DNA from 3 places in the Pradoshia sp. D12 genome. Region 2 is predicted to be linked to each of the others. Evidence: predicted binding sites of a transcription regulator. Region 2 holds the regulator's gene; each other region holds the start of a gene.
What was found. Region 2 encodes CtsR, which represses protease genes until heat stress. Its sites were predicted from a motif close to ATGGTCAATAAAGGTCAAACA; they were not measured.
Positions count from the first base shown of each region.

Region 1: the regulator CtsR is predicted to act here: its motif matches at 1,355-1,375, upstream of clpP (ATP-dependent Clp endopeptidase proteolytic subunit ClpP).
Region 3: the regulator CtsR is predicted to act here: its motif matches at 859-879, upstream of F7984_RS09910 (ATP-dependent Clp protease ATP-binding subunit).

Region 1 covers NZ_CP044545.1:3,526,932-3,529,200, forward strand. Annotated here, with positions in the region: gene rpoN (RNA polymerase factor sigma-54) at 1-903, opposite strand, end outside; tRNA gene F7984_RS17030 (tRNA-Arg) at 1,071-1,142, opposite strand; gene clpP (ATP-dependent Clp endopeptidase proteolytic subunit ClpP) at 1,439-2,041, shown strand.
Region 2 covers NZ_CP044545.1:88,631-90,899, reverse strand. Annotated here, with positions in the region: gene F7984_RS00490 (protein-arginine kinase McsB) at 1-352, opposite strand, end outside; gene F7984_RS00485 (protein-arginine kinase activator protein McsA) at 349-882, opposite strand; gene F7984_RS00480 (CtsR family transcriptional regulator) at 907-1,368, opposite strand; rRNA gene rrf (5S ribosomal RNA) at 1,622-1,738, opposite strand; tRNA gene F7984_RS00470 (tRNA-Ala) at 1,742-1,817, opposite strand; tRNA gene F7984_RS00465 (tRNA-Pro) at 1,830-1,906, opposite strand; tRNA gene F7984_RS00460 (tRNA-Arg) at 1,913-1,989, opposite strand; tRNA gene F7984_RS00455 (tRNA-Leu) at 1,998-2,083, opposite strand; tRNA gene F7984_RS00450 (tRNA-Gly) at 2,098-2,172, opposite strand; tRNA gene F7984_RS00445 (tRNA-Lys) at 2,253-2,269, opposite strand, start outside.
Region 3 covers NZ_CP044545.1:2,063,518-2,065,786, reverse strand. Annotated here, with positions in the region: gene ppdK (pyruvate, phosphate dikinase) at 1-775, shown strand, start outside; gene F7984_RS09910 (ATP-dependent Clp protease ATP-binding subunit) at 990-2,269, shown strand, end outside.

The sequences.
Region 1 (2,269 bases), 500 kb from region 2:
GGCAGATTGCTTTTCCATGATGGCATATGTAACACGCCTTAAAGTCTGCTCTCTTTGCTCAAGAGCTTTTTTTAGCCAGTTAAGCTCCAATTTCTTTTCGTCCATATACTTTTTAGTTATGTCATCACTTCCATTTATAGGGGAAGTAAATTCATTCGTTTTAAATTTTCTCATTGATAAAACTTTTACAGTGGGTACTCCTTTTGAAATAGAAACACTTACATCCGGTATGAAATATTGGAATTCACCACTATTAAAAGCTGAACCAGGTTTGGGGTTATATGCCTGTATTAAGTCAAAAATAGATTGTATATCTGCAATTGTTACACCAACCAGCTTGGCAAGCTCTTTCCACTTTCTATTCACGAGCATATCGAAATGATTAACCAAAACCTCTTCTAGCGGCAGATCATCGATATAATCACGTTTAGCCTGTATGAGCAAACATTCACTTAAATTCCTGGCCCCCACTCCGATCGGCTCCAATGCCTGCAAAACAGATAAGGCAACATCCCATTCTGCCTGACTAACCTCCACAAGGGATTGAGCTTCCTCAAGGGTAATACGTAAATATCCATTTTCATCGATACAATCAATCAAAAACAATAAAACGCACTCTTCCCTGTCTGTTAATACTTTAAATGGAATTTGGGATCGTAAATAAGATTTTAATGAAACAGTCTCCTCGCTGATTTGATTGATTGATAAATCGCCATATGTTCTGCCTGAGGCTTTTGGATAATCTTCATCTATTTCAATTAAGGGATTCTCTAACGCTTTTCCATCGATATAGGCAGCTAATTCAATTGCAGGATATTGAAGTAAGTTTATTGCCTGATTTAATTCCGGCGTCATTGTCAGCTTTAACCTCTGTTGCTGGTACAAACCAATCTCAACATTCAAATCCCCGCCCCCTTATAAGATAGACCGCTTACATTAATAGTAGTAAAGAGGACGTCATAGGGCAAGAAAAATGAGAGAATATTTACAAAATATTGAATATGATAAATAAAAAATGCCCCAGTGCTAAGCTACTTTCAGCACTGGGGCATTTCCTACAATATTATATACGCCCTCGGAGGGAATCGAACCCCCATCGTAAGAACCGGAATCTTATGTTCTATCCATTAAACTACGAGGGCAAAATGTTAGCCTACAAAATTATATTATAAGGAAGAGAAAGTCTTTTTGCAAGAACTATTCCTTAGGTTTATAAGCCTTTATGTTGGGTAAGATGGATATCAGGGATTATTTTGTTTCTATACATAGAATCAGTTGCAAATTAAGCGCAGACCAATCAGATAAACTAGACATCAGTCCTTAATAAAAAACATATAGTAATGTAAGCGTCTTTTGTTTGACCTTTATTGACCATAAAGTGTATGATAAAGTCAAAGCCAAATGTATTATTTTTTTACATATAAGGAGGAGAAAATAAATGAATTTAATTCCTACAGTTATTGAACAAACAAATCGCGGGGAACGCGCATACGATATTTATTCCCGTTTATTAAAAGACCGGATTATCATGCTTGGAAGTGCAATTGATGACAATGTTGCCAACTCTATCGTTGCCCAATTATTGTTCCTTGAAACTGAAAACCCAGAGAAAGATATATATCTTTACATCAATAGCCCAGGCGGAAGCATCACAGCTGGTATGGCAATCTACGATACAATGCAATATATTAAACCAAAGGTTTCTACGATCTGTATCGGTATGGCTGCTTCAATGGGTGCATTCCTTCTTGCTGCCGGCGAAAAAGGAAAGCGTTTTGTGTTACCAAACAGTGAAGTGATGATTCACCAACCACTTGGCGGAGCTCAAGGACAAGCGACTGAGATTGAAATCGCTGCTAAACGCATTCTCTTTATGCGTGAGCGCTTAAACAAAATTTTGGCTGAACGTACTGGTCAATCTTATGAAACAATTGCTCGCGATACAGAACGTGATAACTTCATGACAGCTGAACGTGCGGTAGAGTACGGATTAGTTGATAAAATTATCACCCGCAATGTAGTAGAAGAAAATAAAAAATAATAAACTGATTAAGAGCTGTCGAGATATTCGGCAGCTCTTTTGTTTTATCAAAAAAATAATGTAGATATCCCCCTCTACTCCCCTACCTCACAATATTTTAGTTCTCTAATTGTTTATCACTTTACCAAATTAAAGTTTGATGTTAATATGAAAGCACAATTTAATAATTAGTCATTCTGAAGAGAGTTTATTGTGTTGAATTTCATACTTAACAATCTCAACCAATAA
Region 2 (2,269 bases):
TTATGCTGACTTCTTCATTTTCTGAAATAAGGCAGGCACCTACATCTTTATGTTTTGCCAACAGAGGGCTTATTAAATGTTTTTCTACCAGTACTTGCTTATCTAATGGATTTAGATCTATCATTTTTACCATTTCCAAATGTCCTAATCCTGAAAGATACTGACCGCCAATACGATCTTCAACTTTTTTTAGTAATCTTTTGGCTTCTTCCTGTGAAAAAACGATCGGAAAGGCGACATTTTTTACGTTTCTGGCCAATCGGACTCTTGAGCTCAATACAATATCCGATTCCGGCCCTTCCTGGTTCATCCATGAGCTGATGGCATTCTCCATAAAGTGTTCAATTGTCATTTTTGTTCGCCCCCTTCTTGAGAGGCTTCAATTTCCTTCTCTAATGAACGAATCTGATCCCTGACTTCTGCAGCCTTCTCAAATTCCTCTGCCTCAACATAATCATTGATTTGAGCCTTTAAATCATTTATTTGCTTTCTTATATGTAAAGTTCCGCCAGCACGTTTAGGAATTTTTCCGTTATGATGAACATTCCCTCCATGCAATTTTCTTAATATGGATTCCAAATATGGATTGAATGTCTTATAGCACTCCGAACATCCAAACCGACCGATATTAACAAATTCACGGTATGTTAATCCACAATGGGGACATATCAGTTGATCTTCATTACTAAAGGGCGATTTAGAGTCGGCTGATTTCATACCTAATCCCATATTTAATAAACCTGCTAACAGATTATTGAATGAAAAAAAATCGCCTTTTTCTTCAGCACAATATTCACAAAGGTTTACTTCCATTTGTTTGCCGTTAACGATTTTTGTAACCTTCATCGTAGCGGGTCTTTCGTTACATTCCTGACAAAGCATTGTTTTCACCCTCTCCGTAGCAACTCATTTATACCTTAATGTCATAAACATCGCTTTTAAGATTCGCGCGCGCAATTCATCTCGTTCAGGTAAATCATAATGGAGTACAGAACGGTCCATTACACTCAACATGATTTTTGCTTCCCGTGAAGATATAACTTCTTCCTCAACTAATCTGCCAATTAAATCTTCAGAATTACTTTGAGAGATACGCTGTCCAACCAAATTACTGATTTGTTCAATTAAATGTGCTCTGTCATGGGACTGTACCCGCATTATACGAATATAACCCCCACCACCCCGTTTACTTTCTACCAGATAACCTCTTTCGATTGTAAAACGAGTATTGATCACATAATTAATTTGAGAGGGAACGCATTGGAACTTATCAGCAATTTCGCTTCTTTTTATCTCTACCAATTCTTTCTCGCTTATATCGAGAACGCTCTTCAAATAATTTTCAATAATATCGGATATATTTTTCATATAGGCTCCCCCTCTCACTGTTTTGACTTTGACTATATTTGACTATAATTATACAAAAGCATCCTCAATTTGGCAATCATTATACTTTACTCTAACTTATTATATGTATACTGCACAATTAACCTTTTTATAAAAAACCAATACTTCAATTCTACCCAAATTTCCTTTTTTAAAACCCTGAAACCTTCCTGTAAAAAGGATCTTTTTTCCCTAAAATACAAAAAAACCAGTTCAATTTGAACTGGTTTTGGCTGCCCGGCAACGTCCTACTCTCACAGGGACTCGCGTCCCAACTACCATCGGCGCTGAAGAGCTTAACTTCCGTGTTCGGAATGGAAACGGGTGTGGCCTCTTCGCCATCATTACCGGACTATGGTGGAGCCTAGCGGGATCGAACCGCTGACCTCCTGCGTGCAAAGCAGGCGCTCTCCCAGCTGAGCTAAGGCCCCAAATTTTTAAAATGGTCGGGAAGACAGGATTCGAACCTGCGACCCCTTGGTCCCAAACCAAGTGCTCTACCAAGCTGAGCTACTTCCCGATATAATGGCGCGCCCGAGAGGAGTCGAACCCCTAACCTTTTGATCCGTAGTCAAACGCTCTATCCAATTGAGCTACGGGCGCATATAGAGTGCCGAGGGCCGGTCTCGAACCGGCACGGTAGTCACCTACCGCAGGATTTTAAGTCCTGTGCGTCTGCCAATTCCGCCACCCCGGCATATAACTTGGCATTGGAGCGGAAGACGGGATTCGAACCCGCGACCCTCACCTTGGCAAGGTGATGTTCTACCACTGAACTACTTCCGCATTATACAGTAAAGCAGTGATAAGAACTTAGGCCAATGAGGTTATCGTTCCTGCTCACTCGCTTATTTATCTAAAAAAAATGAGCCATGAAGGACTC
Region 3 (2,269 bases), 2.0 Mb from region 2:
AATCATCGAAGTGACGAAGCTTCAAATTACTGATCCTGATTCAAAGGAATTAATGAAAAAAGAGCAACTGTTAAAAAAGGTTCGTCAATTGGATGAATTTAATCCTATGCTTGGACATCGCGGTTGCCGATTAGGCATGATTCATCCAGAAATATACGGCATGCAGGCAAAAGCTATTTTCTATGCGATTGCTAACTTAATGGAGCGCGGTATTCCGGTTCAGCCTGAGATCATGATTCCGCTTGTTGGACATGTGAATGAATTGAAACAAATGCGACAATTGGTGATGGATACAGCGATTCAGGTAGAGGCAGAAACGGACAAAAAGTTCCAGTACACGATTGGTACTATGATTGAAATCCCAAGGGCAGCACTTACTGCTGATCAAATTGCCAAAGAGGCAGACTTCTTCTCATTCGGTACTAACGATTTAACCCAAACAACTTTTGGATACAGCCGTGATGATGCGGAAGGGAAGTTTTTACAAACATATATAGAAGAAAAAGTCCTGCCTGAAAACCCTTTTGCAGTGTTAGACCAAGATGGTGTAGGTAAGCTGGTCGAAATGGGAGTGAAATTGGGCAGACAAACAAAACCTGAATTAAAAACTGGCATATGCGGGGAGCATGGCGGAGAAAAAATATCAATCGACTTCTGTTATAAAGCCGGTTTAGACTATGTAAGCTGTTCGCCTTATCGTGTTCCATTGGCAAGGCTGGCAGCTGCACAGGCAACTTTGCGATATGATGATATAAAGGAAGCCGTGACTAATTAATTATTTGTTTATCTAAGAAGCGCTGTATCAGGCGCTTCCTTTTTTTATGATTAAAAAATAAACAAATGGGTATAAAATAGTTGAAAGTCAAAAAAGGTCAGAGTATAATGTAATTAAGGTCAAAGATAGTCAAAGTCAAATTGACCAATTTTCAAATGAGTTTAGTAACTGTAAAACGATAAAATAAATTTAGAATTATAAGGAGGATACATCTATGGTTTGCGAAAAATGCCAACAAAACCAAGCAACTGTACAGATGCAATTAAGGGTGAATGGACATCAGGAAAATCATCATTTGTGTTCTTCATGCTATAAAGAGGAACGCAATAAATTAGGAGCTCAAATGGGAGGAATGAATTTACATCCATTTAAGCCATTTACATTAGAATCATTTTTCAACCAGGGTAACGGAGATTCATTTATGTCAGATATGTCTGGCTCAATGGACCAGACAAATCACAACCAGCATAAACAGGTCAGAACACAAACACAGCCGCCTAATGGTGGAGGATTACTTGATCAATACGGTCGTAACTTAACTTATAATGCAAAAGCAGGACTCATTGATCCAGTGATTGGACGTGAAGAAGAGGTTAAACGTGTAATTGAGATATTGAACAGACGTACGAAAAATAATCCAGTCCTGATCGGTGAACCAGGGGTTGGTAAAACAGCGATTGCTGAAGGACTTGCGATTAAAATTGCGGAAGGGAATGTTCCCTTAAAACTAAAGGATAAAGAAGTATATCTGCTTGATGTTGCTTCCTTAGTATCCAATACTGGTATTCGTGGGCAATTTGAGGAACGGATGAAGCAGCTTATTCAAGAATTGCAAACAAGAAAAAATGTGATTCTGTTTATTGACGAAATTCATCAGCTTGTAGGTGCCGGATCTGCAGAAGGCTCCATGGATGCAGGGAATATTCTGAAACCAGCGCTTGCGCGTGGAGAGTTACAATTAGTAGGTGCAACAACATTAAATGAGTATCGTCAAATTGAAAAAGATGGGGCACTTGAAAGACGTTTCCAACCAGTAATGGTTAATGAGCCTACAACTGCAGAAGCGTTAGATATTCTAAAAGGATTAAGAGAAAGATATGAATCCTACCATTCCGTTGAATTTAGTGATGAAGTATTAGAAGCAGCGGTAGAACTGTCACACCGCTATATTCAAGATCGTTTCTTGCCGGATAAAGCCATTGACTTAATGGATGAAGCTGGTTCTAAATTGAATTTGACAATTGAAAATCAAGGTGAAGAATCAGTAAAAGAAAGATTGGCGCAAATTCACAAAGAAAAAGAACAGGCATTAAAAACAGAAGCCTATGAACAGGCTGCCAAACTTCGAGACGAAGAAGAAAAACTTGAAAATATGCTTAAAACAGGAACTGGTGAAAAGCCGAAGGTAACTGTAGAAGATATCCAGAAAATCATCGAACAGAAAACAGGTATACCAGTAGGTAAGCTACAAGAGGATGAAGCTGTTCGAATGAA